One region of the Mesorhizobium delmotii genome, then DNA from elsewhere that is predicted to be linked to it. Evidence: riboswitches for the same ligand, from Rfam matches in the RefSeq annotation. Region 1 holds a riboswitch; each other region holds the start of a gene.
What was found. Region 1 has a riboswitch for thiamine pyrophosphate ahead of BQ8482_RS13440 (YkoF family thiamine/hydroxymethylpyrimidine-binding protein). Riboswitches for the same ligand answer to the same signal wherever they lie in the genome.

Region 1 (8,301 bases):
AACAACCACACTTCCTTCGACCTGCCGATTGCCAATGTGCTGCATACGGCGACGCCGCACCATTGGCGCGATGGGTTGCCAAATGAAAGCGAAGAGCAGTTTTCGAGCCGGCTTGCCGACGATTTGGAAAAGCTGATCCTGGCCGAAGGACCGGAAACCATCGCTGCCTTCTTCGGCGAGCCGATCATGGGCGCCGGCGGCGTCATCGTGCCGCCGGCCGGCTACTGGGAGAAGATCCAGGCGGTGCTGTCGAAATACGACATCCTGCTGGTCGCCGACGAGGTGATCTGCGGCTTTGGTCGAACCGGCGAGATGTTCGGTTCGCAGACCTTCGGCATCAGGCCTGACATCATGGTGCTGTCGAAGCAGATTTCTTCGTCCTATCTGCCGATCTCGGCCCTGCTGATCAACGAAAAAATGTTCGAGCCGATTGCCGACGAAAGCAATCGCATCGGCACCTTCGGCCACGGCTTCACCGGCGGCGGCCACCCCGTCGCGGCGGCGGTCGCGTTCGAGAACCTGAAGCTGATCGAGGAGCGCGACCTTGTCGGCAATGCGTGCAGGGTCGGCGCGCATATGCAGAAGCGGCTGCGCAGCCTCGCGTCGCACCCGCTTGTCGGCGAGGTGCGCGGCGTCGGCCTGATCGCGGCGGTCGAACTGGTCGGCGACAAGGCGAACAAGACGCCGTGGGAGACGGCCGGCGCGCTGGGCGGGCTCGTCAACGGTTTCATGCAGCAGAACGGCGTGATATCCCGCAACATGGGCGACGCGCTGGCTTTCTGCCCGCCGCTGATCATCACCGAGCCACAGGTCGATGAGATGATCGACGCGTTCGAAAGATCGCTTGAAGCCGCCGCCGGCCAGGTCGGATCACCGAGCTGAACAGGGCAGCGAAACAAAGAGGCTGAATGGGCGCTGGTGATTGGCGAAAGCCGAAGCGACATTCAATCTCCCCCCCTTGCGAGAAAGATGTCCGGCAGGGCAGAGGGGATCGCGGCTTCATTCCAGCTTGGGTTCCTCGCCCCCACCAGAGTGGGGGAGAGGTGGCTCGGCGAAGCCGAGACGGAGAGGGGGAACCGCGCCCTACGAAAGCCCCCTCTCCGGCCGCTTCGCGGCCACCTCTCCCCCGCTTCGCGGGAGCGAGGAACCCAGGTCTTGAGAGGTTCGAGGGACAGCACCCTTCGGCCCTGCCGGGCATCTCCCCGCAGGGGGAGATCGGCAGCTTCGCCGGCGGCGCCACGATCGGCAATTGGTCCGAAGCGACTGCCTGGACCATACTTGAACATCCTTCGCGCAGGTGCTACGTCGCTCCCATCGACAGGGGCGCTCCGTACTGCCGGGGCTGAGATGGAAGGTGCCAAGCCTTCGGTCCCTCAAGCTGATCTGGGTAATGCCAGCGGAGCGAGGCGACCATGTTTTCAGGTGCACAGATTTCCCTGTATCCGATGTGCGACGATTTCGTCGGCGTCATCCTCAAAGCGATTTCGGCGATGGATTCCTATCGGCCGAATTTCCGCATCGAGACCGACGACATCTCGACGCTGATCGTCGGCCCGCCGGAACAGCTTTTCCCGGCCATGCGCGACCTGTTCGCATCGGCGGCGGCAAGTGGCGTGCATTGCGTATTATCGGCAACGGTGTCGCGCGGCTGCCCTGGCGAGCCTGACGATCCGATCTGCACACCGATTTCCGGCAGCAGTCACGAACTGTCCCTGGCCGAGCGCATCGGCGCGGCGCGGGCGCATGTCGACAGCGCGAAAAAGCTCGGACAAGAGGTCGCCGCGCAGTTCTCGCTCTATCCGCTCGGCGAGGGCCACCACATGGACGAGATCTACGGCTGCATCGACTTTCTCAAGACTTCGGGCGTCTTCGACAGGTCGAAGAATTTCTGCACCAAGCTTAGAGGCGATGCCGGACCGGTGTTCGCGACGCTATCGGAAGCCTTCCTTCGCTTCGGCGCGCCGCAAGGCCATGTCGCGCTCGACTTTACCGTGTCGGCGAACAGCCCGAGCCCTTGTTAGTGTTGGTTGTCAACGGGTTGCAGCGAAATCCGAAACGGCATCCGGAACGACTACCAGCTTGCCGACAAAGTCCTTGGCGATGAAATCCGCCTGGGCGCGGTGGAAATCGGAGAGCTTGTAGACACCGCCGACCGGCGGCCGGATCTTCTTCTCCTCGATGTAGCGGACGATACGGCGGAAATCGTGTCGCGTGCCCTGGCTGGACCCGTGCAGCTGCAACTGCTTGGGACACATGTGCGCAGATCGAGCTGCACGACCGGGCCGGCAATCGCGCCGGCCGCCGTGTAGCGGCCTTCGGGGCGAAGGTTCGCGCGGTCGGGTGGTGTCTCAGTTTAACTTGCGGCTCACGACCCCAGCCGACCTTGTGCAGTGCCGACCGCCGTTGATATGCTCGATCATTCAGTCAGCGGGGAAGGATGTTCGATATCTCGGGTCGCGACCTGACACTTGGCGCAGCCGGTGCTCATGCTGCATTTGGACTCGACAAGCCGATCACGTTTGTCGACGCGGCCTGCGCTCAACAGGCCGTCGCCCAACCTTTCCGAAAATACAAGGTTGGCGACATTGAAGTCTTCTCTCTGATTGATGGCATGCGTGACGTTCCGCTGCGGGAGGGTATGGTCAGGAATGTCAGCGTCGAACAGGTCAAGGCGGCGTTGCGTGGTGCCGGTTTTCCCGACAATCAGGCGCCCCTGCGGTTTATCGTCATGGCGCTCAAGCTGCGCGATCAAGTGGTCCTGATCGACTCGGGCACGGGCGGTCATCCGATTTATGGTGAAGGGAACGGCCGGCTATTCGAGAGCATGGCCGCGGCGGGCCTTGACCCCAAGGCAGTCAAGACGATCCTGATCCCCCATCTCCACGGCGACCACATTTATGGCCTCATGAACAATGAGAGCAATGCGCAGGTCTTCCCGGATGCCGACATCGTGGTGCCCGCCGCGGAATTGAAATGGTGGACGCGCCCGGGGGTCGAGTCGATCGATCTCGGACCGACGCGCAAGGGCCTCGCCCGGCGCATTCAGGCTACCGTGGCGACGTGGAAAAACGTCAGGACTTTTGAGGGTGAACCAGAACTCCTGCCCGGCGTGCACGCCGTTCAGGCGCCTGGTCATAGCCCGGGAATGGTCGCGCATCTGGTGACCTCGGGCGGCAAACAGTTCCTGATCAGCGCTGACGTGGTCAATCTTGCGCCCCACATTTCAACAAATCCCGAGTGGCAGCTTGCTATCGACCAGGATCCGCAAATGGCCGTCGAAACGCGAAAGAAGATCTTCGATCGCGCGGTCGCCGACAAGCTCACCATTTCGGGTACTCACTGGTTGATGCCGAACGTCGGCACGCTGTCCAAGGATGGCAACAGCTACGTATTCGCAGCCGAGGGGTAATATTCCTGCCACACTACCCGTGCCAACTAGACGACGACGGCTGCCCGTAGCGGACGAACCGGTCGGCGTCTGAGCCAGCTTTTGGCCCATCATGTCGATCGCAGAACTAAGCGAGAGCGATAATCTTGGCTGTCAACGGGTTGCTGCGAGATCCGAGACAGCATCAGGCACGACAACTAACTTGCCGACAAAATCCTTGGCGATGAAATCCGCCTGGGCGCGGTGGAAATCGGAGAGCTTGTAGACCCCGCCGACCAGCGGCCGGATCTTCTTGTCCTCGATGTAGCGGACGATACGGCGAAAGTCCGCACGCGTGCCCTGGCTCGACCCGTGCAGCTGCAAATGTTTCAGGTACATGGTGCGCAGATCGAGCTGCACGACCGGGCCGGCAATCGCGCCGGCGGTGGTGTAGCGGCCTTCGGGCCGAAGGATGCGCAAGAGGTCATTGAAAATCGCACCGCCGACGAGGTCGGCGACCACGTCGATCGGTTGGCCGTCGGTCGCGTCGTTCACGGCAGCAGGCAGATCGGCGACGCCACGGGTGATCACCGCCTCGGCGCCGATGTCGAGCACGGCCTGTTCCTTGCCCTTGCCGACGACGGCATAGGGGATCGCGCCGCGCGCCCGCGCCAATTGCACGATGCCGGAGCCGACGCCGCCCGACGCGCCGGTGACCAGCACGCGCTCGCCGGCCATCAATGCGGCGCGTTCCAGCATCTGTTCGCCGGTAAGGTAAGCGCAGCAGAAAGTGGCGAGTTCGACGTCAGTCAGGTCGGTAGCGACGACATGGGCATTTTCGGCCGGCACGGCCTGGTATTCGGCATAGCCGCCGTCGCGGCCGTGGCCCATATAGTCGATGTCGGCGAGTGAATCATCGTCGCGGTTGTAGATCGAGAAATCGACCATCACCCGCTCGCCGATGCGGGCCGAAGAAACACCATCGCCGACGGCAACGATGTTGCCGACGGTGTCGGTGCCCTGGATGCGCGGGAAAGTCAGCGTGTTGCCCTGACGCCGCCAGGTCGACACGGCGGCAGCATCTTCCTCCGTGCCGTAGGCGCCCTGTCGCACCCAGACATCGGTGTTGTTCATGCCGCAAGCGGTGACCTTGACCAGCACTTCGTCAGGGGCGGGTGAGGGCACTTTCACGTCGGTGCGATAGACAAGCTTTTCCGGTCCGCCGTGACCGGTCAGAAGCACCGCGGCCATGGTGGCGGGGAGGGAGGGTTTTGCGGTCATCGATGTTGCTTCCAGAATTCCGGGTCGCGCTGCCCCTCACCCTTACCTCTCCCCGTGAAGAACGGGGAGAGGGGGGCGCCGGCGCTGGGTGCTTGACCCTTCTCCCCGTTTCTTACGGGGGAAGGTGCCGGCAGGCGGATGAGGGGCAGCGCCAAGGTCTACAAATTAGAGATTGGCAAACACGCTCTTCACCGCATCCGCCGTCTTGGAGACGACGATGTCAGCCTCTTCGCGGGTGAGGCACAGCGGCGGCGCGAAGCCGAGAATGTCGCCCTGCGGCATGGCGCGGCCGATGACACCACGCTCGCCGAGGGCGGTCGCAACCTGCGGCCCGATTTTTTGCGCGGCGTCGAAGAACACGCGTTCGTCCCGGTCGGCGACGAATTCGATAGCCGCCAGCATGCCGTCGCCGCGCACCTCGCCGACATTTTTGTGGCCGCCGACGGCTTTCGCCAGTTCGGCGCGGAAATAGGCGCCGGTTTCGCCGGCATTGGTCACCAGGTCCATCTCGTCGATCAGTTCCAGGTTGGCGACGCCGGCGGCAACGCAGATCGGATGCGCCGAATAGGTCCAGCCGTGGCCTATGCTGCCGAGCTTGTCGGACCCCTGCACCAGCACCTGCCAGACCTTGTCCGAGACGATGACGCCCGACAGCGGCGCATAGGCCGAGGTCAGGCCCTTGGCGATGGTGATCAGGTCGGGCCTGATGCCGTAATGGTCGGAGCCGAACATGGTGCCCAGCCGGCCGAAGCCGGTGACCACTTCGTCGGCGACCAGCATCACGTCGTACTTCTTCAGCACCGCCTGGATCTTTTCCCAATAGAGGGCGGGCGGCGGCACGATGCCGCCGGTGCCGAGGATCGGCTCGCCGATGAAGGCGGCAACCGTGTCCGGGCCCTCAGCCAGGATCATCTCTTCGAGCTTGTCGGCGCAGTGTTGGGAAAACTGTTCCTCGCTCAGCGAGCGGTTGGCGCGGCGGAAATAGTAGGGCGCCTCGGTGTGCAGGATCGGCGCACGCGGCAGGTCGAAGGCGTTGTGGAACAGATCGAGCCCGGTCAGCGATCCCGTCATGACGCCGGAGCCGTGATAGCCGCGCCAGCGCGAGATGATCTTCTTCTTCTCGGGACGGCCGAGCACGTTGTTGTAGTACCAGATCAGCTTGATGTTGGTTTCGTTGGCGTCGGAGCCGGAGAGGCCGAAATAGACCCTCGACATGCCTTGCGGCGCCCGGTCGATGATCATCTTGGAAAGCGTGATCGACGCCTCGGTGCCGTGGCCGACATAGGCGTGGTAGTAGGCCAGGTTCCTGGCTTGCGCGGCGATGGCGTCTGATATCTTCTGGCGGCCATAGCCGACATTGACGCAATAGAGGCCGGCGAAGGCATCGATGCTCTTGCGCCCGTTGTTGTCCCAGATGGTGACGCCTTCACCGCCGGCGATGACGCGGGTCGGCGATTCACCCCGTGCATGCGTGCCCATGTGGGTCGAGGGATGGAAGAAGTGGTCGCGGTCCCAGGCGGCGAGTTCGTTGGACTGGTCGAGCATTTTTTACTCCTGAGGAAAAGTGTCGGGCGCGGTTCTCGGGCGTCACTACGACCTAGGCCACGTCCAGGCAGAGATATCTAAGATCGGTAAAGGCTTCGAGCCCGTGGCGCGAGCCCTCGCGGCCGATGCCGGACTGTTTGACGCCGCCGAACGGGATCGGCGCGCCGGTGATCTTGACGCGGTTGATGGCGACCATACCGTAGTCGAGCGTACGGCCCATGCGCAATTGGCGGCCGCCGTTCTCGGTGACGACATAGGCGACGAGCCCGTATTCGGAGGCGTTGGCGCGGGCGATGACCTCATCTTCGCTGTCGAAGGGCGTCACGGCGGCGACCGGACCAAAAGTTTCCTCGCGCATGATCAGCGCGTCGTCGGTGACATCGGCGAGCAGGGTCGGCTGGTAGAACAGCGGTCCTGCAGAATCGCGTTTGCCACCCGTGAGGCAGCGCGCGCCATGGGCGAGCGCATCGGCAACCTGCTCCTCGACCTTCTTGACGCCGCGCTCGTGCATCAACGGCCCAATGTCAGTGTCATCGGCCAGGCCATTGCCTGTCCGCAGCGTCTCGATGCGCCTGGCGAAGGCGGCGCAGAAACGATCATAAATCGGACGCTGGACATAGATGCGGTTGGCGGCAAGGCAATCCTGGCCGGACGTGGCGAATTTGGCGTCGACGGCGATGGTCACAGCCTTGTCGAGATCGGCGTCGGCAAAGACGATCAGCGGCGCATGGCCGCCAAGCTCCATCACCAGCCGCTTCATCGTCGGCGCACTTTGCGCGGCGATAAGCCTGCCGATCTCGGTCGAGCCGGTGAAGCTCATGGCCCGGACGCGAGCGTCTTCGCACATCCGCCCAACGATGGTCGAAGCCTTGCCGGTGAGAATGTTGAAGACGCCAGCCGGCAGGCCGGCGCGTTCGCCGAGTTCGGCCAGCGCCAGCGCCGACAGCGGCGTTTCCGAGGAAGGATGCGCAACGATGGTGCAGCCGGCGGCAAGCGCGGCCGCTGCCTTGCGGGTCAGCATGGCCGCGGGAAAATTCCATGGCGTGACAACGCCGACGACGCCGAGCGGTTCGCGCCGCACCATCATTTCGGCGTTCGGCAAATGGCTGGTGACGCTTTCGGCGTTGAGGCGCTTTGCCTCCTCGGCATACCACTCGACGAACGAGGCGGCGTAGTCAATCTCGCCAAGCGCTTCCCTAAGCGGCTTGCCCTGTTCCAGCGTCATCAGCAGGGCCAGATCCTCCTTGGCAGCGATGATCAGATCGAACCATTTTCGCAGGATTCTTGCGCGTTCCTGCGGGAGAGCCGCGCGCCACGTGGGAAAGGCACGCGATGCCGCGTCGATCGCCTTGCTCGTCTGCCTGCTATCGAGCGCGGCAACCCAGGCAACGGTGGCGCCTGTAGCAGGGTCGGTCACCTCAAAACTCTCGGCGGCCTCACTCGCCGTCCAGTGGCCGTCGACATAGGCGAGTTCGCGCAGCAGCCGGCGGTCGGCGAGGCGGTCGAGCGCTTCGTGGCGTTGTGGGCGGGCAAAATGCGCGGACATGTTCGAGGTCTCCCGATGTCGAGGCGATGCGGAGAGACTATGCGCGCGGTGCAGACAGAGAGACTGTTTGGGCGCCCACGCGTAGAGAGATTGTCTCTATTCATCTGCTCGGACAGACAATCTGTCCAGCTTTAGGCTGGGCTATCGCATTGGGGAAGTGCCCCCTCACCCGGATTGCCAACCGAATTGCAAAGGGCAATTCGGGGCAATCCGACCTCTCCCCGAGGGGAGAGGAGATCGCCAGCGCCGGCGCCAGCCTCTTCGCCGGGGAGAAGGTGGCCGCGAAGCGGCCGGATGAGGGGGCTCTTTGCGATTTGCCTCACGACTGTGCCGACAGCAGGTCGGCCACCGACAAGACAATCTCCTCCTTCACCGTCTTGGTGACGATGTAGGTGAAATAGCGGTCGATGCCGATCTCGCGTTCGAGCAGGGCGTCGACCAACCGTTGGTAGGCGTCGATGTCGCGCGCCATCACTTTCAGCAGATAGTCGACGCCGCCGCCCACCGACCAGCAGGCGACGATTTCGGGGACGTCGCGGATGACGCGCTCGAAACGGTCGAA
Region 2 (8,301 bases), on a different contig from region 1:
CTTCAATTCGCCGGTCAGCATCTTCAGCAGTGTCGTCTTGCCGGCACCGTTCGGGCCGACCAGGCCGACGCGGTCGCCGCGCTGGATGCGGGTCGAGAAGCCCTTGACCACAGTAAGGTCGCCAAAGCTCTTCTCGATGGTCTTGGCCTCGATCACCAGCTTGCCGGATTCGGCGGCGTCGCTGGCCACCATGGTCGCCGCACCCTCGGCGCCGCGATGGCCACGAAAGCGCTGGCGCATGGTCTGCAGTTCGCCGAGCCGGCGCATGTTGCGCTTGCGCCTTGCAGTCACGCCATAGCGCAGCCAGTGCTCCTCGCGCACGATCTGGCGGCCAAGCTTGTGCTGCTCGCGCTCTTCTTCTTCCAGAACGGTGTCGCGCCATTCCTCGAAATGGCCAAAGCCCTTGTCCAGCCTGCGGGTCTGGCCGCGATCGAGCCAGACGGTGGCGCGCGACACGCGCTCGAGGAAGCGGCGGTCGTGCGAGATGACGATCAGCGCCGAAGAGGTGCGGGCAAGCTCCTCCTCCAGCCATTCGATGACCGACAGGTCGAGATGGTTGGTCGGCTCATCGAGGAGGAGAATGTCGGGCTCCGGCGCCATGACGCGGGCAAGGGCGGCACGGCGCGCCTCGCCGCCGGAGAGATCGCTCGGCCGCTCGTCGCCGGACAGGCCGAGATGCTCCATCAGATAGGTGGCGCGGTAGGGATCGTCGGCGGGTCCGAGCCCCGCCTCGACATAGGCGCGGACGCTGGCGAAACCATCCAAGTCGGGCATTTGCGGCAGGTAGCGCACTGTCGCCGAGGGCTGGCGGAACACCTCGCCGTCCTGCGGCTCTATCAATCCCGCAGCGATCTTGAGCAACGTCGACTTGCCCGAGCCGTTGCGGCCGACCAAAGCGATCTTGTCGCCCGCCGACGCCGTCAGTTCCGCCCCGTCGAGCAGCGGCGTGCCACCGAAGGTCAGTTTTATGCCGTCGAGATTGAGAAGTGGCGGCGCCATGTCAGCTTCCAGGTAAGGGGAATGGGTGGGCGAGCAACAGCGCGCGGCCACTGCTCAGCGCGATTTCCAGCCGGCCCTTGACCTCGTTGGAAATGGTCAGCGACGAACCGAACGCCATCTCGATATGGTTCAGCGGCCATTTGGCGCCGGTCACGGTCAGGCCGGTAAGGTCGGAAAAGCCGAGAATCGAAAACAGCGTGCCATCGGCGTAGTCGAAGCCGGCCTTTCCGCGAAGCAAGGGGGTGCCTTCCTGTGCGCCGCTGGTCAAAAGCACCTCCGTCCCTGCCTCGGCCAGTCGGACACTGAGCGCCAGGTGCAGGAAGGCGTGGTCGGTGCGCTTGCCGCCGAACGCGCCGGCGAGCACGAGACTGGTCGCGCCGCGTTCGAGCGCGGCGGCGATAGCCAGTTCGCCGTCGGTCTTGTCCTTTTCTGCCGGAAACACCTGGCGGGCCACGGCGGCCAGCTCGTCCGGCAAGTCCGCCGGCACCGAATCGAAGTCGCCGACCCAGAGTTCCGGCGTCAGGTTCAGCGTCCGGGCATGGCTCATGCCGGCGTCGGCGGCGATGACACGGGAGCCTTCGACCTGACGGTCGAGCAGCGGCGTGCGGATTAGATCGCCGGCAAGCAGGATGGTGAATTTGCTCATATGCGTGGCCCTTACCAGCCCTGCTTGCGAAACGGAAGGCCGCGTTCCAGATGCCCGGCAAACTTCCGCTTGCGCCGCAACTAGGCCGGGCCTATGTGTCGAAACGCTCTAACGGGGTGCTGGACGCGATCTTCGCGAACCAGCTGAGAGGCGACCATGCCAACCCGCTGAACCTGATCCGGTTTGTACCGGCGGAGGGATTAGACGTTTCGGACAGCCCGACGCCTCAATTCCTTTCAACGCGAACGAAGGAGGCGCCGATGCGTACGTTTTTATACACTCTAGTTTCGGCAGTGCTGCTTGCGGCGACCGTTCCCGCCGGCATCGGGCCGGCATCCGCGCAGGAAAAACTCACCGTCTATACCTATGAGAGCTTCACCGCCGACTGGGGTCCAGGCCGCGCGGTGAAGAAGGCCTTCGAGGCCGAATGCGGCTGTACTCTCGAATTCGTCGCGGTCGCCGACGGCGTCGCCCTGCTCAACCGCGTCAAGCTGGAAGGGGCCGCGACCAAGGCCGACATCGTGCTCGGCCTCGACACCAACCTGACTGCGGAAGCCAAGGCCACCGGCCTGTTTTCGCCGCATGGTGCCGTCATCGACGTCAATGTGCCGGGCGGCTGGAGCGACGATATTTTCGTGCCGTTCGACTATGGCTATTTCGCCGTCGTCTACGACACCGAAAAGCTGAAGACGCCGCCGAAGAGCCTGAAGGAATTGGTCGAGGGCAATGCCGATGAGAAGATCGTCATCCAGGATCCGCGCACCTCGACGCCCGGTCTCGGCTTGTTGTTGTGGGTGAGGTCGGTTTATGGCGACAAGGCGCCGGAAGCCTGGGCAAAGCTTAGGGCAAAGGTGCTCACCGTGACGCCGGGCTGGAGCGAGGCCTATGGCCTGTTCACCAAGGGCGAGGCGCCGATGGTGCTGTCCTATACCACCTCGCCGGCCTATCACATGGTCGCCGAAAACACCGAACGCTATCAGGCGGCGTCCTTCGAGGAGGGCGAGTATCTGCAGATCGAGGTTGCCGGCATCACCACGTCAGGCGCGAAGAACCCGTTGGCGAAACAGTTCCTGACTTTCATGACCGGACCGAAATTCCAGGATGTCATCCCCGAGACCAACTGGATGTTCCCTGCCGGCAAGACCGACAAACCGCTCAATCCGGCTTTCGACAAGCTCGTCAAGCCGACCAAGACTTTGCTTTTCAGCCCCGAAGAGGTCGCCGCCAATCGCAAGGCCTGGGTCGACGAATGGCTGTCGGTGATGAGCAAGTAGCTTGTGATTGAAAGATGATTACTCTACGGCGCCCCCCTCTGTCCTGCCGGACATCTCCCCCTCCAGGGGGGAGATCGGATGTCACTTCCGCTTTCGCCAATCGCTACAGTCGAAAGATTGAGGCGAGGGTGAAGCTGCCAATCTCCCCACTTGAGGGGGAGATGTCCGGCAGGACAGAGGGGGGTGGGCGGGAACTCGACCTCAGCCATATTTTCTGCTTCGACGATCGTTGAACTAGGCAGGGCGGCATGCATACCGGATATCCTGCCGATCCCCGCGTCACTGCCGGCACCATCGCGCTTGCCGCTGTTGCGCTGCTGATCGGCGGAGCGTTCGCCGGGCTCATCGTCGAAGGCGCCCGCGACCCGTCCGGCGCCATGTCGGCCTTCGATTCCTACCTCTTCCGCGTCGCCCGTTTCACGCTGTGGCAGGCTTTGCTGTCGACACTGCTTTCCGTCGTGCCGGCGCTGTTCGTTGCGCGGGCGTTGTCGCGGCATCCGCGCTTCTTTGGTCGCGGCCTGATCCTGCAGCTCTTCGCCGTGCCGCTTGCGCTGCCGGCCATCGTCGCCGCACTCGGCATTCTGGCTCTCTATGGCCGTGCCGGCTATTTCGCCGGCGTGCTCACCGCGATTGGCGGTCAGGGCTGGCCGGGCATATACGGCCTGTCCGGCATCCTCGTCGCCCATGTCTTCTTCAATCTGCCGCTGGCCACGCGGCTGTTCCTTGAAGCGCTGACGACAGTGCCGGCCGACCAGTGGCGGCTGGCGAGCCAGCTCGGCATGGGCGCCAGACCCGCCTTCCGGCTGATCGAATGGCCGACGCTGCGCGCGGCGTTGCCGGGCGTCGCTGGGCTTGTCTTCATGCTCTGCATCACATCCTTTACCATCGTGCTCACGCTGGGCGGCGGGCCGCGTGCGACGACATTGGAGGTCGCCATCTACCAGGCACTGCGTTTCGATTTCGATCCTGCCCGCGCGGTGACGCTGACACTGCTGCAGATCGCGCTGACCTTCGTCGTTGTGCTGGCATTGATGCGGCTTGGCGCCAACACTGTCGGCGACGCCAATCTGCCGGTGGCACCGCGCCGCTATCTTTCGGCCGGCACGGCCGAGACCGTGCTGAACACAGCATTGATCGTTCTCGCATTGCTGTTCGTCGCCGGGCCGATGGCTGCCATGGTGACGTCAGGCCTTGGCGCCGATCTCGGCCGGCTGGCGGGCGAGATCGCGGTGCGGCAGGCGACGCTGACCAGCGCCGTGCTCGCCCTGCTGGCGGCGCTGCTTTCAGTGGCGCTGTCGCTGTCGCTCGTCATGGCACGACGGGCGCTGGCCTTGAGGCGTCGCGTCGGCGCCAGGACGCTGCTCGAATACGCCACCGATACCGGCGCCGGCTTCGTCCTCGTCGTGCCGCCCATCGTCATCGGCGCCGGCTGGTTCCTGCTCCTGCGTACTGTCAGCGACGTCTTTGCCATCGCCCCTGTCATGGTCGTCACCGTCAATGCGGTAATGGCGATGCCGTTTGCCATCCGCGCCATTCGCCCCGGCTATGATGCGGCGAGCGAACGCCACGAACGGCTCTGTTTGCTGCTTGGCATTTCGGGCTGGAACCGGTTCCGGCTGGTCGACTGGCCGTCGCTGCGGCCGCCGCTCGCCACCGGTTTCGCGTTCGCCATGGCTTTGTCGCTCGGCGATCTCGGCGTCATTGCCCTGTTCGGCAGCGACTCCCTGCAGACACTGCCTTACCTCTTGCTGGCGCGCATGGGCAGCTACCGCACGATGGACGCGGCAGGTCTGGCGTTGCTGCTCGGCCTGGTTTGTCTTGCGCTTGTCTTGGCCGCTGACTGGCTGGGGCAGGGAGAAAAATCATGATGCTCAACAGCGCGGAAAGCGGTACGGCTGTGCGGCTGGAAAAGGTCTCGTTCAGCTATCGTGAAGCGCCGTTTTTATTCGATGTCGAGTTCGCCGCCTCGAAGATCACAGCCATCATGGGGCCGAGCGGTTCGGGAAAATCGACGCTGCTCAATCTGGTGGCCGGCTTCGAGACGCCGCAATCGGGCCGCGTGCTGATCGGCGGCGCCGATGTCGGCACCAAACCGCCGTCGGCGCGGCCAGTGTCGATGGTGTTCCAGGAAAACAATCTCTTTGCCCATCTTTCGGTCGAACGAAATGTCGGCCTTGGCCGCTCGCCGTCGCTCAGGCTGACCGAGGGCGACCACACTGCAATCGCCGCGGCGCTCAAGCGCGTCGGCCTTGCCGGCAAGCAACAGCGCCTGCCGCACGAACTCTCCGGTGGCGAGCGGCAGCGCGTCGCGCTCGCCCGCGTCCTGGTGCGCGACCGGCCGGTGCTCTTGCTCGACGAACCGTTCGCCTCGCTCGGACCGGCCTTGCGCGACGACATGCTCGATCTGGTAGCCGGCGTCCATGCGGAGCGGCGCATGACGGTGCTGTTCGTCACGCATCAGCCGGAGGACGCCCACCGTATCGGCCAGGATATGGTGTTCCTGGACAATGGCACGGTTGCCGCAACCGGGACTGTCGCCGATTTTTTTACCAAGGCTGGACCGGAAGCCTTCCGGCGCTATATCGGTGCAGGTCCGTTTGGCGCGGGATCACGAGATGTTGCCCGGAAGCGGACATAATTTACGGCCAAACCGGCTTCAGGCGATGTGGTGCTTGCTTGCCATGGTCAAAGTAGTGTGACTAGGTCCTCCGATACTGGTCCGGCATAGGTTGTGATTTGCCACTACGGTGTGCCATGCGTGCTCATGGCCGCGAAGGACGCTGTGGCAGTTGATTGTGCGCATGATCCTTTCTGAAAATCGATGCCCGATTTTCGGGGCCATGTGCTGAGACCCGAAAGGAAGCTGTTCTGCCGACCGGCACCGACAGAGTGAGAAGGAAACCGCTGGCGCGCTTCCTCGCGCTGGCCGGCTTTGCCATGGCGCTGGCAAGCTGCCAGATGTTCACGCCTCCGGACGTTCAGGAATCCGGCTTCCAACCTTCCAGCAAACCGATCACGGTCGACAATGTCGCCGCCAACAGCAAGCTCGCCGAAATGGCGAAGGCGCAGCATCCGCGCATACTCGCCACCTATGGCGGCGAGTATTCCGATCCCAAGCTCGAGCGCATGGTCGCCAAGGTCGTCGGCAGCCTGACCGTGGTGTCGGCCAACCCGAGCCAGACCTACCGCATCACCATCCTCAATTCGCCCAACGTCAATGCTTTCGCGCTGCCGGGCGGCTATCTCTACATCACGCGCGGCCTGTTGGCGCTGGCCAACGATTCGGCCGAGCTCGCCGCGGTCATCGCGCATGAGATGGGCCACGTCACTGCAAACCACGGCTTGCAGCGCCAACAGCTCGAGGCTGAGGAGGGGTTTGCAACCAAGGTCGTCTCCGACGTGCTCGGCGACAGCCCGACCGCCAAGGCGGCACTGATCCGCGGCAAGCTGCGGCTTGCCCAGTTCTCGCGCAATCAGGAGCTTGAGGCCGATGGCATCGGCATCAAGTCGATCGGCGAGGCGGGCTTCGATCCCTTTGCCGCCGGCCGCTTCCTGCAGTCGATGTCAGCCTACACCGATTTCCGCTCGATCAGCGGCGCCACCGACGCCAGCCTCGACTTCCTGGCGACGCATCCCAACACGCCGCAGCGCATCGATCTGGCGCAGCGTCATGCCCGCCAGTTCGGCGCGCCCGGCGTCGGCACGCGCGACCGCGACGCCTTCCTCGCCGGCATAGACGGCCTGCTCTACGGCGACACGCCGGAGGAGGGCTATGTGCGTGGCGAAACCTTCCTGCATCCAGGGCTCGGCGTGTCGTTCTCGGTGCCCGACGGCTTCATCATCGACAACTCGGCCGCGGCGGTGACGGCAACCGGGCCAGGCGACATAGCGATTCGCTTCGACGGCGTTTCGATCGACAAGAGCCGCTCGCTGACCGACTACATCCGCAGCGGCTGGGTGGCCGGTCTCGACGAAAGCAGCGTGCGCCAGGAAACGATCAATGGCAACGACGCGGCGACGGCGCATGCCAGTGCCGAGGGCTGGCAGTTCGACATCGCGGTGATCCGCGCCGGTGGCCAGGTCTACCGGCTGCTGACGGCTGCCCCTTCGGCCAGCGCCTCGCTGGGTGCCGTGGCGCGCTCGGTCAGCGGCTCCTTCCGTATCTTGAGCGCGGCCGAGAAAGCGGCGCTGAAGCCGCTGCATATCCGCGTTGTCACGGTGCGGCCCGGACAGACCATGGGTTCGCTGGCCGCGCAGATGGTCGGCGTCGACCGCAAGCTCGACCTGTTCAGGGTGCTAAATGCGATGTCGCCCGGCGCAGCCGTTTCGGCCGGCGACAAGGTCAAGATCATCACCGACAAATAAGAGTCAGGCGGCGGTCGCCAGAAACTCGGGGTTTTGCTTCACCAGCGCCACCTTGAGCTTTTCCATGGCGCGTGCCTCGATCTGGCGGACGCGTTCCTTGGAGATGCCGAGCGCCTCACCGAGGGCTTCGAGCGTCGCGCCCTCGTCGCTCAGCCGGCGCTCCTCGATGATCCTGAGCTCGCGGGCATTGAGCGCGCCAAGCGCCGTTTTCAGCCAGACAGAGCGGCGTTCGACATCGATCGTGTCGCCCACGACCTCGTCCGGCAAAGGATCGTCCGAAACCAGGAAATCCATTCGCTCGGTGGCGCCCGCATCGTCGGCGAGTGGCTGGTTGAGCGAGCTATCCGGTGCCGAAAGGCGGGAGTCCATCATCGCCACGTCAGCCTCGGAGACGCCGAGCGCGACCGACACCTCGCGATAGAGCGAGGTATTCGAGATCGGCTCGGCACCGTTCGCCAAGCGGGCGCGCAGGCGCCGCAAATTGAAGAACAACGCCTTTTGCGCCGAACTGGTGCCGCCACGCACGATCGACCAGTTGCGCAGGATATAGTCCTGCATCGAGGCGCGAATCCACCATGTCGCGTAGGTCGAAAACCGCACCTCGCGTTCCGGTTCGAAGCGGGCCGCCGCCTCCAGCAGGCCGACATGGCCTTCCTGGACCAGATCGCCGAGCGGCAGACCGTAGTGGCGGAATTTCGAGGCCATGGAAATGACCAGACGCATATGTGCCATGGCGATTTGGTGCAGCGCCTGCTGGTCGTTGTCTTCCTTCCAGCGCATCGCGAGAAGATGCTCTTCGTCGCGCTCAAGATAGGGGGCTTTCATCGCCGCGCGGACCATGGTTCGCCCTGCCATATCTTCCATCATGCCACGCTCCCTGTTCCGGGCGTTGCGGTGCGATCGCTCGAACCCTAAGCTGGCATCGTGGTTGAATTGGCGACGCCGCGCCCTACAACAGCCAAGAACGTGCCACGCGGGTGAATGGTTCCGCCACTGATGTCGCGTGGCTTGCACTGC
Region 3 (4,563 bases), on a different contig from region 1:
CACAGGGATGTGAACGATTGCGCCGCTGCAAAACGGAACGGGCCATGCTTGGCACGATCCAGATGGCGGCGCTCCCGCCTGGCGTCCGAGCGGCGGCGCCGCATGCTGTCTCGACCCGAGCTTCACAGCAAACAGATGCTGTCGGTATCGAACGAAAGTGTCAGATATCGGACATACGAACCGTGTCCCAAACCTCTGCTTAGTGCTCAGCCTGACCCCCAAAAAGCAAAAAAGAAGGGGAGCGCGACGAAGTTGCGCCGGCCAATTTAAGTGTCAGCGCGGAGCTACCTCTTCAGGATGGCACGTCGCTTGCTGCTCCGCATCGAACGCCGACGGCCAACCCACACAACGGAGATGGATATTGGTTCAGAAGTGCTGAATCCCTGATGTAACTGAAAGAGTTTGACTGACAGTTGTGTGGAAGCGCAGCAAGGCAATAGGCGTTTTGCCTTTTCTTTAAGCCTGACGCTGGTCGAATCTCACCTCCTTCGGACAGTTGATGACCAACCACAGTTGTTTTTCAATAAGTCATGCAGTTGAAGAAGTGAGATTAAGCAAAATTACAAGTATCACTCGGCTTACTCTTAAAGTACACCGGAACTCCTCTAGTCAACTAAGTATCGCGCATTCCTTAGGCACGAAGGAGGAGCGCGATGCACATGTTTTTTCTCCTCGGATAGGCCACGGGTTCGCTCTTTGACGCTTCCGACTTTAACCTTTGAATCGAGATCCAGAATGAACGTAAGCAGCCTTCTTCTCGGCTCAGTTGCGGCCCTGATCTCCGTTTCCGTCGCTCGCGCGGCGGACGAAGTCTCCGCGCCGGGCCCGACCGAATACGTCAAGGTCTGCGACGTCTACGGTTCGGGCTACTTCCATATCCCCGACACGGAGACCTGCGTGCGCATCGGCGGCTACATCCGTTACGACGTCGGCCTCGGGGATGTCCGATCGTATGACGGGACAAGAACCTCCGATGTGAGAACTGGCGAGGCTCAGGGCACCTGGCGAAACAACACGCGTTTCACGTTCAAAACTTGGACGCGCCAAGAGACCGAACTCGGCGCACTGAAGACCTATACTGAAACCCGCGTGAACTTCGGCAACCGCAACGCTCATCCGGGTCCGGACAGTCCTCACAACTATAGCTTCAACAGCGGCGTCAAGCTGACTTCCGCCTGGATCCAGCTTGGTGGCCTCCGAGTTGGTAAGGACGAGTCGGCCTTCGACACGTTTACAGGCTACGCCGGGAACGTCCTCAATAACATACTCGTTCCGTACAGCGACTTCGATACCAACGTGGCTCAGTATTACTTCGATGCCGATAATGGCTTTTCGGCTCTGGTTTCACTTGAACAAGGGTCGGGTGTAGTCGGTACTATCGACAGTCATGTTCCGCACGTCGTCTTCGGCGTGAAACAGACGCAGGGCTGGGGCGCGATCACTGGCGTAATCGCTCGTGACAGCGACTACGAAGCTTTGGCCGGCAAGGTCCGAGTCGATGTCAATGTCACAGATGACCTGTCGCTATTTGGAATGTTTGGCTACGGCTCCATTGGCAATCTCAGCGATGACCCAACTAACGCAGTCGCCGCTCACGGTCGCGGCTTCTACAAAATTTGGAGCGGCAATTGGGCTTTGTGGGCCGGCGCCACTTACACGTTCGACGAGAAAACTTCGTTCAACCTTCAGGTCTCGGGTGATCAGCTCAGGAACTCTGGTCTGGCTGCAAACGTCGCCTATATGGTCGTTCCAGGTTTCACAGTCACAGCCGAAGTCGACTATGCCCACTACGGCAACTTCGGCGTCGGCACGCTCGACCGTTCCGGCGTGAACTGGACTCACCTCGGCAAAAAGAACAGCCTCGGCGGCATACTCCGATTCCAAAGCTCATTTTAGCGGAATCGAAGCTGCATCTCGGGTGGGCTGTAAAGCGGACCCAATCCCGCAAACGCTTGAGGACATTGCAAGCAAGCGTGCCAGGCTGAAACCTCGCCCTCAGGCGGACGATGTTTTTCGCCGAGCCGAACCGTGCGCCGGCTTTCGGTCGAACCGCCTCAGGAGCCTCTCGGTGAAGATCCGGCGCTGGCCTTATGAATTCGCGCATCGAAACCGCCTGCGTGGAGCCGGATTTCGACAACCCGCGCCCCTGCGACGGCAGATCGGTCAACTGGCGCATTAGTGACTGTGGGAAGCGGCGGGCCGGCGGCCGCAACTCGGACAGCACGAGTCCATCGCCTTCGGCCCGGCCACAGCCACTGTCGGCCTGCGGGAGAAGTTGGACAATCGAAGGCTCGGGTGAAATCAGCGGGCGGAAGGCATGGAGCACAGGCAAATCACGGCGTCGACCGCGATTCCGACTCTTGGAACGTATTCGCACCAACAGTGAATACCGGAACCTGCACCAATGTGCGGAAGAATCCTGTTCGTCGAACTATGGGTGGCGCCACTAGCGAGCTTTGTCAGCTCGTTCAGCTATAGCATCAGGCCGTTGTTGATAGTTGCCGACACTAGCCGCCATGTCGCCAACCGCGCATGCAGTGCTGTTCATGGATCTCGCTGGATGGCACACAAGGGCAAATCGCGACGTGCCGGAGAACCCATGCCGTTTCCTGCCGTCGCGATGCCCCCGAACTAAAACCGGTGAAAAACCTCGGGCAAATACCTGCGCTCCAACTTGCTCTCAAACTGGCCTTCGAACCTACGAGCCCATCATCAACGCGGCGTGCGAGGCTTGGCAGAACTCATCCCAAGTCCAGAAAGCATCACGTCAATCGCAATGACGTGTGGGTGCAAGTCGTCGGTAATCATCCACGACCCCCGGTGTAAGCCATTTGGTATGGCATCCACAAACGGATGCTGCCAACTAGGCGATTGCTGCTTTCGGCCGGACCCGAATGCGCTTGACAAAACGGAGCCGGCCCGTTCAACCTGAGGCATTCACCAGGGGAGTCCCGGCAAGGGGCTGAGATACTGCTGGCTTTCGCGGCGCAGTGACCCGTTGAACCTGATCCAGTTCATACTGGCGTAGGGACGGTGCAAGCGCTTTGCGGGAGTTTACGCCCGAGGTCCTGTTTCGGCAGGTCAACAGAAGCGTCTTTTCATCCTTCCGGCACAGAACTGGGTCTCCAATGCATGAGCAAAGGAGCCTCAAGATGAATGCCCTCACCCCGGCGGTCTCGACGGGACCACTGCCCGCCTCGCGGAAAATCCACAACCCCGGCGTCCTCCACCCGCAAATCAGGGTGCCGATGCGCGAAATCTCCGTCCATCCGACTGCCGGCGAACCGCCTGTCACCGTTTACGATCCGTCCGGCCCCTATACGGACCCGACTGTCGAAACCAGCATCGAAAAAGGCCTCGCCAGGTTTCGCCATGAATGGGTTACGGCACGCGGCGACGTCGAATTTCACGATGGCCGCAGTGTCAGGCCGGAGGACAACGGCTTCGCGTCAGGTGAGCGCCTGACGCCGGAGTTTCCCGTGCGCCACCGGCCGCTAAAGGCAAAAACGGGCAAAGCGGTGACGCAGCTTGCCTATGCGCGCGCCGGGATCATCACCCCCGAAATGGAGTTCGTCGCCATTCGCGAGAATCTCGGCCGCGAGAGCTTACGCGGCGGGATACAGCGCGACGGCGAGTCTTTCGGCGCGGCGATCCCGGACTTCGTCACGCCGGAATTCGTGCGCGACGAGGTGGCGCGCGGGCGGGCTATCATTCCAGCCAACATCAACCATCCGGAGAGCGAGCCGATGATCATCGGCCGCAATTTCCTGGTCAAGATCAATGCCAATATCGGCAATTCAGCCGTCACCTCGTCGATGGCCGAAGAGGTCGAAAAAATGGTCTGGGCGATCCGCTGGGGGGCCGACACCGTCATGGACCTGTCGACCGGTCGCAACATCCACAACATCCGCGAATGGATCGTCCGCAATTCGCCGGTGCCGATCGGAACCGTGCCGCTCTACCAGGCGCTTGAGAAGGTCGGAGGGATCGCCGAGGACCTGACCTGGGAAATCTACCGCGATACGCTGATCGAACAGGCCGAACAGGGCGTCGACTATTTCACCATCCATGCCGGTGTGCGGCTGCACTACATCCCGCTGACGGTCGACCGGGTCACCGGCATCGTGTCGCGCGGCGGTTCCATCATGGCCAAGTGGTGCCTGCATCATCACCACGAAAGCTTCCTCTACGAGCATTTTGAGGAAATCTGCGACATCTGCCGCGCTTACGATGTGTCCTTCTCGCTCGGCGACGGCCTTCGTCCCGGCTCGATCGCCGACGCCAACGACGCAGCGCAGTTCGCCGAACTGGAAACACTCGGCGAGTTGACAAAGATCGCCTGGGCCAAGGATTGCCAGGTCATGATCGAGGGGCCGGGCCATGTTCCCATGCACAAGATCAAGGAGAACATGGATAGGCAGCTCGAAGTCTGCGGCGAGGCGCCCTTCTACACGCTTGGCCCGCTGACCACCGACATCGCACCCGGCTACGACCACATCACCTCAGGCATCGGCGCAGCGATGATCGGCTGGTACGGCACGGCGATGCTCTGCTATTTCACGC
Region 4 (8,301 bases), on a different contig from region 1:
TAATCCTCGAGCCCGTGGCGGGAACCCTCGCGCCCGATGCCTGACTGTTTCATGCCGCCAAAGGGTGCGGCTTCGGAGGACATGCGTCCAGTATTGATGCCCACCATGCCATATTCCAGGGTTTCGGCCACACGCCAGACACGCTTCAGGTTCGAGGCATAGAAGTAGGCGGCAAGGCCGTAGATCGTGTCGTTTGCCTCATGGACGACCTGATCCGCGTCGTCGAAGCGAATGACCGGAGCCAGCGGCCCGAACGTCTCCTCCTGCGCCACAGTCATGTCTCGGGAAATATCGGTGAGGACCGTCGGTTGGAAAAAAGTCCCTTCTTTGCCGATGCGATCGCCACCGCATCGGACAATGCCGCCTTTCGCGACGGCATCGGCGATATGGGATTCGATCTTGGTCAGTGCACGCCTGTCGATCAGTGGTCCGATAGCTGCTCCTGGATCGAAGCCGTCACCGACGTGAAGCTGGCGAACCCGTTCCACGAACTTGTCGACGAATTCATCATGGACGCCTGACTGGACATAAAGCCGGTTCGCGGAAACGCAGGTCTGGCCGGCATTGCGGAACTTCGCCTGGATTGCACCGTCGACGGCCGCGCCGATATCGGCATCGTCGAAGACAATGAACGGTGCATTGCCGCCGAGCTCGAGGCTGACCTTTTTGACTTGGTCCGAGCACTGGCGCATCAGCAGCCGCCCGACCTCGGTCGAGCCGGTGAAACTGATCTTACGAACCTTGGGATTGGAGCAGAGTTCTCGCCCGACCGCATCACCTTCGGAAGCGTATATCAGGTTCACGACGCCCTCGGGAAATCCAGCCTTGTGGGCGAGGGCGAACATCGCACCTGCCACCAGCGGCGTCTGTTCGGCAGGCTTGAGCACGATCGTGCAGCCAGCGGCCAGGGCCGGCGAGATCTTGCGCGCCACCATCGACGCCGGGAAATTCCACGGCGTGATCGTGCCAACGACGCCGATCGGCTGTTTGATCACCAGCATGCGGCGGTCAGTCGACGGCGGGGAGATCGTCTCGCCATAGATGCGGTTGGCCTCTTCGGCGTACCATTGGAGATACGCGGCCGCATGGGAGACCTCCGACTTGGCTTCGGCAAGCGGCTTTCCCATCTCGGCGGTGAGGATCGCTGCAAGGTCGTCCGCATGATCGACGATCAGCTGATGCCAGCGCCAGAGCATGTCGCTGCGCTCGCGGGCGGTCAGCGCCGCCCATCCAGCCTGCGCCGCAAACGCCTTGTCGATCGCGGCACGCGTCTCCGTGACGCCCATGTCGGGAAGCTCTGCCAGCAATTCGCCAGTCGACGGGTTGAAGACCTCGAATGTCCGGTCGTTCACCGGCGTACCAAGGCACGGCAAGCAGTCGATGGCGCCGAACAGGTCGGGGAATTTCAGGTGGCGGATCAACGGCGGGCGCAGGGGCAATATTGTCTCCCTCCTCAAGGCGACGAAGCTGTACGGTTGGCGGGGTGTGGATTTCTAATCCGCACACGTGGCCTTCGCATAGGACCTCAAGAAGCAGGCGGGTAGACCCACTGCGATCATCGCTGGGCTGAAAGGTAGTTTCAATTCATCCGGCCGCTTGTTCATCATCCCAAGTGGCCGAAATCTCACTTTGACCAGCAAGGATGTTGAATACGAACTTCTTGGCGTTGCGCACGCTTTCTTCCAGGGACGCGCCCAGTGCAAGGAAGACGGCAATTGCGCTGGAGAGCATGCAACCGGTTCCCCGCATCTCGCCTGGCAGGCGCGGCGCCACAAATCGAAGGGGAAGTCGGTCCGGCTGCACCAGCAGGTCGACTGCCTCGTTGCCGCGGGCATGACCGCCCTTGACGAGGACGGCGGTCGAGACAGATCTCGATAGTTCCTGACCCTGGCGGCACGCAGATGCCTCATCGGGTGCGATCGCCGATCCGGTCAGCGCGGCCAATTCCGGCAAGTTCGGCGTGACAAGCCGGCAAAGCGGCATGAGATGGCCACGCAGCGCGGCGACAGCGTCTTGGACAATCAGCGGCCTGCCGGACGAGGAGGCGAAAACCGGGTCCAGCACCACCGGAATATCGGAGTGATCCCGCAGAACCGTCGCGGTTTCCGCGATTGCGCCGGTCGTGCCAAGCATCCCGATCTTGATTGCCTTCACGCTGTTGGCGGCAATCGCTGCCCGCATCTGGGCTGCGACCATGCCGGGCGGCATATGCTCGATCCACTCGACTGATTGGTGGGTCTGGGCGGTGACCGCTGTCACGGCGACGCACGACCTGAGGCCCAGCGCCGCGATCGTCTCGACGTCGCGCGTGATTCCGGCTCCGCCGCTGGAATCCGAGCCGGCGACAACCAGCACATGCCGCGTCATCGCCATTGGGCCGTCGCCGCCAGCCATTTGAGGACACGAACCTCGGGACGCGCGTTGCGGACGATGTCGGTCACGACCGCGGCGCTCTCAGCGCCCTGAGCGAAGACGGAGTTTGCGCGCTCGATGGTCAGCCCGCCGATGGCAACGAGCGGAAGGTCGCCGACGCGCTGCTTCCAGACAGCGATGCGGTCGAGCCCCTGCGGCGCCCATTTCATGGCTTTGAGTGTGGTGGGGTAGATCGGGCCGAGCGCGACATAATCCGGCTCGGCCGCAAGCGCGGTTTTGAGCTCGGTGTCGTCGTGGGTGCTGAGGCCCAGCCTGATGCCCGCCCGCCGGATCGCCTTCACATCGGCCCGTGCGAGATCCTCTTGGCCAAGATGGACGAAGTCGCAACCCTCCTCGATCGCGATGCGCCAGTAATCGTTGACGATGAGCTGGCAGCCGTGGCGTTCACATATCGCCATCGAAGAGCAGATCTGCTGGCGCAGCGAAAACTCGTCCTTGTCCTTGATGCGCAGTTGCACCAGCTTCACACCAAGCGGCACCAGACGTTCGATCCACGCGCAGGAATCGACGATCAGGTAAAACGGATCAAGTTTCATGAAAACGCTGCCATGCCGACGACGGGTGTGGAGGGAACGGCCATGTCGCGCGGCTCGAGCAGACCGGCGCAATATGCCTCGTGGCCTGCTTCCACCGCTTTGCCAAACGCCGCTCCCATGGCAACCGGATTGCCTGCCTTGGCGACGGCGGTGTTGAGGAGAACCGCGTCGAAGCCGAGTTCCATCACCAGCGCCGCATGCGATGGCCGGCCAAGGCCCGCATCCACGATCAGCGGGACATCCGGGAAATGGCCGCGCATCGAGCGGAGTGCGGTGACGTTTACCGGTCCGAGCGCCGAACCGATCGGCGCGCACCAAGGCATGAGCACCCTGCATCCGGCCTCCAGCAGCCGCTCGGCGACGACGAGATCGTCCGTGGTATAGGGAAATACGGCAAACCCGTCTTCGCACAGGATTCGCGCGGCCTCGACCAGGCCAAAGACGTCCGGCTGCAGCGTATCGTGATTGCCGATCACCTCGAGCTTGATCCAGTTCGTGCCGAAGACCTCGCGCGCCATCTTTGCGGTCGTGACAGCTTCCTTGACGGAGTGGCAACCGGCGGTGTTGGGCAGGACGTGCAGCCGCAGCGACTGGATGAGCGACCAGAATTTCTCCCCACCCCTGCCGCCGGCCATTTCGCGGCGCAATGAGACGGTCACCGCGGACGCGCAGGATGCCTTGACCGCATCGGCAAGAATGGCGGGCGAGGGGTACTGTGCGGTGCCGAGAAGCAGGCGCGACGGAAGCTTGGTTCCGTAAAGCTCGATCACGTTACTAACCTCCTTGCATGGGTGAGAGAATTTCGATCCGGTCGCCGTCCTTCAGCTGGAACAGCGCCCGCTCAGTCGCGTGCACAAGGTCGCTGTTCACGGCCGTTGCAAGCCAGTTGCCTTCGTAGTCAAGCGCCGCGAGAAGCTCCGCCAGGGTGGCGGCGGTGATCTCATGCGCTTTGCCGTTGACCGTCAGTTTCATCAGCAAGTTCCACCGGTTTGTCAGAATCGAAAACAAGGTCGGCCGCCCGGCGCGCCATGGCGGGGGCCAGAAGGAAACCGTGGCGGTAGAGCCCGTTGATCGCGACGGTCCTGCCATGCGCTTCGACGCGCGGCAGGTTGTCGGAAAATGCCGGGCGAATGCCGACCCCCGTCTCAACGATCGCGGCCTCGCCGAAGGCGGGATGAACCGAATAGGCGGCGTTCAGAAGTTCCATCATCGCCCGTGCCGTGACCGGCTCCGTGGACAGGCTCTCGACCATCGTTGCACCCGCCATGAAATGGTGGTCGGCGCGCGGCGCCAGATAGAGCGGCAAACGCGGGTGCAGCAGCCTGACCGGGCGCGACAGCGAGATGTCCGGTGTACGCAGGATCAGCATCTCGCCGCGAACGCCGCGAAGCCTTTCATCGCCGTACGCCATTCCCATGCAGTCGATCTCGCGGTCGAATCCCGTCACGTGCCGGGCGTCCACTCCGAAGCGGAACTCGACGCCGCTTCCGGCGAGTTTTTCATGCAGCGCCGCCATTGCACGGCGTGGGTCGAGATGGGCTTCGCCCGGGAAGAACAGCCCGCGACGGAAGCGGCCGGCGAGATCGGGTTCCAGGAGCGCGATTTCGTCTTCGTCGACCCGCCGATAACCCGACGTGCGGCTTGCAAACCGGTCGAGTTCGCCCGCATCCCGCGGCATTGCCAAAACGAGCGTTCCGGCCCGCGTGACATGATCCGGCAGGACCGCATCCCACCAGTCGGCGGCATCGCGTCCGAGATCCAGCACCGGCTGCTCGGCGCTTTCGCGCTCGCACCAGGGCGCCAGCATGCCGCCGGCCATCCATGATGCGTTGCCGCCAAGGCCATGCCGGGTCTCGGCAATGGTTACCGCAGCACCGCGGGCGGCGAGTTCGAAGGCGGCGGTGAGGCCGGCGACGCCGGCCCCTTTGACCAGCAGCCTCATGACGGCTCCGGCATCTTCGGCATGGGCGGTTCGCCGTCCACCGGCATGTAAAGATTGCCGCCCTCGCGGTACTTCGCGGCCATCGCCGCCATGCCCTCTTTCTGTGCCTCGGCCCGAATGTCGTGGGAGATGCGCATCGAGCAGAATTTCGGCCCGCACATCGAGCAAAAATGCGCCAGCTTGTGCGCCTCCTTGGGCAAGGTCTGGTCGTGGAAGGACCGCGCGGTTTCGGGGTCGAGCGACAGGTTGAACTGGTCTTCCCAGCGGAACTCGAATCGCGCGCGGGAAAGGGCATCATCCCTCACCTTCGCAGCCGGATGTCCCTTGGCGAGGTCGGCGGCGTGCGCGGCTATCTTGTAGGTGATGACGCCCGTCTTGACGTCGTTGCGGTCGGGGAGACCGAGATGCTCCTTGGGCGTGACATAGCAGAGCATCGCCGTGCCGTACCAGCCGATCATCGCCGCGCCGATGCCTGAGGTGATGTGGTCGTAGCCGGGTGCGATGTCGGTGGTCAGCGGCCCAAGCGTGTAGAACGGCGCCTCGCCGCAGACGGCGAGCTGCTTGTCCATGTTCTCCTTGATCTTGTGCATCGGCACGTGGCCGGGCCCCTCGATCATGACCTGGCAGTCCTTGGCCCAGGCGATCTTGGTCAGCTCGCCGAGCGTTTCTAGTTCGGCGAATTGCGCCGCGTCGTTAGCGTCGGCGATCGAGCCGGGACGAAGGCCGTCGCCTAGCGAGAAGGACACGTCGTAGGCTCTGGCAATGTCGCAGATTTCCTCGAAATACTCGTAGAGGAAGCTCTCGCGGTGATGATGCAGGCACCACTTGGCCATGATGGAGCCGCCGCGCGACACGATGCCGGTGACCCGGTCAACCGTCAGCGGGATGTAGTGCAGCCGCACGCCGGCATGGATCGTGAAATAGTCGACACCCTGCTCGGCCTGTTCGATCAGCGTGTCGCGGTAGATTTCCCAGGTCAGGTCCTCGGCGACGCCTCCGACCTTTTCGAGCGCCTGGTAGAGCGGCACGGTGCCGATCGGCACCGGCGAATTGCGTAGAATCCATTCGCGGATGTTGTGGATGTTGCGGCCAGTCGAAAGGTCCATGACGGTGTCGGCGCCCCAGCGGATCGCCCAGACCATTTTTTCAACCTCTTCGGCCATCGACGAGGTGACGGCGGAGTTGCCGATATTGGCGTTGATCTTCACCAGGAAATTGCGGCCGATGATCATCGGCTCGCTCTCGGGGTGGTTGATGTTGGCGGGAATGATGGCCCGCCCGCGTGCAATCTCGTCGCGTACGAATTCCGGCGTGACGAAGTCGGGGATCGCGGCGCCGAAGGCTTCGCCGTCGCGCAGCACGCTGCCGCGCAGGATCCCGCGGCCGAGATTCTCGCGGATGGCGACGAATTCCATTTCGGGTGTGATGATGCCGGCGCGAGCATAGGCGAGCTGGGTCACCGCCTTGCCCGCTTTGGCCTTGAGTGGTCGATTGCGGATGGGAAATTCCGGCGTCAGCCGTTCGCCTGATGCGAACCCGTTGTCCTCCGGCCTCACACCGCGGCCTTCCTGGAATTCGACATCGCCGCGCGCCTTGATCCATCCGTGCCGAATCCGGGCAAGGCCGTTCTCGATGTTCGTTTCAACCGTCGGATCGGTATAGGGGCCGGACGGATCATAGACGGTAACCGCCGGTTCGCCGGCCGTCGGATAAACGGCGATTTCCCGCATCGGCACCCTGATCTGCGGATGGATCGAGCCGGGTTTGTGGATTTTCCGCGAGGCGGGCAGTGGTCCCGTCGACACGGCGGGGGTGAGGGCATTCATCGTGAGGCTCCTTTGCTCATGCATTGGAGACCCAGTTCTGTGCCGGAAGGATGAAAAGACGCTTTGGTCTGCCTGCTTACAGGTTTTCGGGCGTAAACTCCCGCAAAGCGCTTGCACCGTCCCTACGCCAGTATGAACTGGATCAGGTTCAACGGGTCACTGCGCCGCGAAAGCCAGCAGTATCTCAGCCCCTTGCCGGGACTCCCCTGGTGAATGCTTGGAATTGAACGAGCCGGCACTGCTTTGTCAAGCGCCTTCGGCCAGTGGCGGTGATCGGCGGTCGAACAAACCCGAGGAAAACGCTCGCACATGTGTCGGCGACAAATCACGCTCCGGAGACCTGGCGACGGATCAACGGGACCTGCCAAACCGTCGGACTAAAGATCAATCCTTATGATGATCACGCCTCCAATCGGCACCAAAGGTTTGCGAGGAGATCGCCTCGATCCGCCCTGCCTGGTCAGCGCGGCGAATTCCTTTTCGCGGGCGTGTCGACAGGTTGGCCACAATACTGGTGAGGGAAACGGAAGAGCAGATCGATCAACCGCTCGGGCATGTCGATGAAGGCATCGACCTGTTGCCGGAATTGATCGTAGCGCTTCAGAAATGGTTTCGTCGGGAAGGTCGCGTTCGCGAGGCAGCATCCGCACCGGTCGCGCCAGCATTTCACAGCCGAAAAACCCGCCACTCTTGAGGGCAAGAGCGGCGGGCTTTTGCAGAGCTACTCGAACTGAATACGCGTTCCCACTCACATTGGCTGCGGATAATAAGGCGGCATTAACATGCAAAATTCACGCATCTAAATCGATCCGAATGCAAGATGAAGCGGGCTCGGAGGTTCCGGGCCGAAATCGCTGTCCCCGCCCAATCCATAAAGCGTCAGCTATCAGAAAATCCGCGCTTGACGCTACGTAAGGTCTCGTGTTTTTCGCTGTGCGGGGAACGACTTCCAGTCTCGGTCCAGGGCGACGAAAATGAGGGGCAGCAATGGTGGCTGGCGAACCAAACGACGTGCGCGTCAAACGCGCCGGTGGCGGATGGGTCGTTCATATTGTTGAGGACGGCAAACTGACAGTTCATCGGTTCAAGACACAGTCTCCCGCCGAGAATTTCGCCGAAGGCCAACGAGCCAGGCTCGGCCTTGCTGGCAGGCCACCGGATTTGGGAAGACGTTGGATGGCTGGTGAGCCTTTGGCGCCGGCGGGAGAAACACATCGCCGAAGGGCCATTTCAACGCTATTTGCGGCCGTTCGGCTGGCCATATTTACGATGATGGTTGGCACCGCTGCCGATGCGGAAGACGACTATGTGACCTGCCTCATCGACACGGCGGCAAAGATCATGAAAAGCCAGGTCGTCAAGGACCCGGCCGCGGCGCTGGAAAAAGCAGCAAGAATTTGCAAGCCGCCACGGCAAGTAACCTGAGACAGGGGTCAAACACGCAAATTCACATTAGAGCCACGCCGCTGTTGGCGCACCATGGAGACGCGGGACATTGCGCCATCTCACGAAAGCCCACGTTCCCGGAAGGCGCGGCGGGCCTCCTCCTTTCGAAGCTGGAGTG

Region 2: it holds a riboswitch for thiamine pyrophosphate, as region 1 does, so the genes downstream of both, thiB (thiamine ABC transporter substrate binding subunit) here and BQ8482_RS13440 (YkoF family thiamine/hydroxymethylpyrimidine-binding protein) in region 1, are expected to answer to the same signal.
Region 3: it holds a riboswitch for thiamine pyrophosphate, as region 1 does, so the genes downstream of both, thiC (phosphomethylpyrimidine synthase ThiC) here and BQ8482_RS13440 (YkoF family thiamine/hydroxymethylpyrimidine-binding protein) in region 1, are expected to answer to the same signal.
Region 4: it holds a riboswitch for thiamine pyrophosphate, as region 1 does, so the genes downstream of both, thiC (phosphomethylpyrimidine synthase ThiC) here and BQ8482_RS13440 (YkoF family thiamine/hydroxymethylpyrimidine-binding protein) in region 1, are expected to answer to the same signal.

Annotation. Positions count from the first base shown of each region.
Region 1 covers NZ_FUIG01000023.1:16,767-25,067, forward strand. The annotation lists gene BQ8482_RS13435 (aspartate aminotransferase family protein) at 1-882, shown strand, start outside; TPP riboswitch at 1,310-1,422, shown strand; gene BQ8482_RS13440 (YkoF family thiamine/hydroxymethylpyrimidine-binding protein) at 1,413-2,021, shown strand; partial or broken gene BQ8482_RS13445 (zinc-binding dehydrogenase) at 2,031-2,326, opposite strand; gene BQ8482_RS13450 (MBL fold metallo-hydrolase) at 2,438-3,409, shown strand; gene BQ8482_RS13455 (alcohol dehydrogenase family protein) at 3,542-4,648, opposite strand; gene BQ8482_RS13460 (aspartate aminotransferase family protein) at 4,814-6,193, opposite strand; gene BQ8482_RS13465 (NAD-dependent succinate-semialdehyde dehydrogenase) at 6,246-7,739, opposite strand; gene BQ8482_RS13470 (Lrp/AsnC family transcriptional regulator) at 8,059-8,301, opposite strand, start outside.
Region 2 covers NZ_FUIG01000043.1:42,543-50,843, forward strand. The annotation lists gene BQ8482_RS25635 (ABC-F family ATP-binding cassette domain-containing protein) at 1-999, opposite strand, end outside; gene BQ8482_RS25640 (thiamine diphosphokinase) at 1,001-1,645, opposite strand; TPP riboswitch at 1,748-1,862, shown strand; gene thiB (thiamine ABC transporter substrate binding subunit) at 1,906-2,919, shown strand; gene thiP (thiamine/thiamine pyrophosphate ABC transporter permease) at 3,168-4,787, shown strand; gene thiQ (thiamine ABC transporter ATP-binding protein) at 4,787-5,557, shown strand; gene BQ8482_RS25665 (M48 family metalloprotease) at 5,857-7,284, shown strand; gene BQ8482_RS25670 (RNA polymerase factor sigma-32) at 7,288-8,151, opposite strand.
Region 3 covers NZ_FUIG01000029.1:108,944-113,506, reverse strand. The annotation lists gene BQ8482_RS19310 (porin) at 736-1,896, shown strand; TPP riboswitch at 2,933-3,049, shown strand; partial or broken gene thiC (phosphomethylpyrimidine synthase ThiC) at 3,153-4,563, shown strand, end outside.
Region 4 covers NZ_FUIG01000019.1:76,526-84,826, reverse strand. The annotation lists gene BQ8482_RS11285 (NAD-dependent succinate-semialdehyde dehydrogenase) at 1-1,439, opposite strand, end outside; gene BQ8482_RS11280 (hydroxymethylpyrimidine/phosphomethylpyrimidine kinase) at 1,585-2,373, opposite strand; gene BQ8482_RS11275 (thiamine phosphate synthase) at 2,364-2,969, opposite strand; gene BQ8482_RS11270 (thiazole synthase) at 2,966-3,739, opposite strand; gene thiS (sulfur carrier protein ThiS) at 3,744-3,941, opposite strand; gene thiO (glycine oxidase ThiO) at 3,910-4,911, opposite strand; gene thiC (phosphomethylpyrimidine synthase ThiC) at 4,908-6,737, opposite strand; TPP riboswitch at 6,839-6,955, opposite strand; gene BQ8482_RS39145 (hypothetical protein) at 7,725-8,162, shown strand.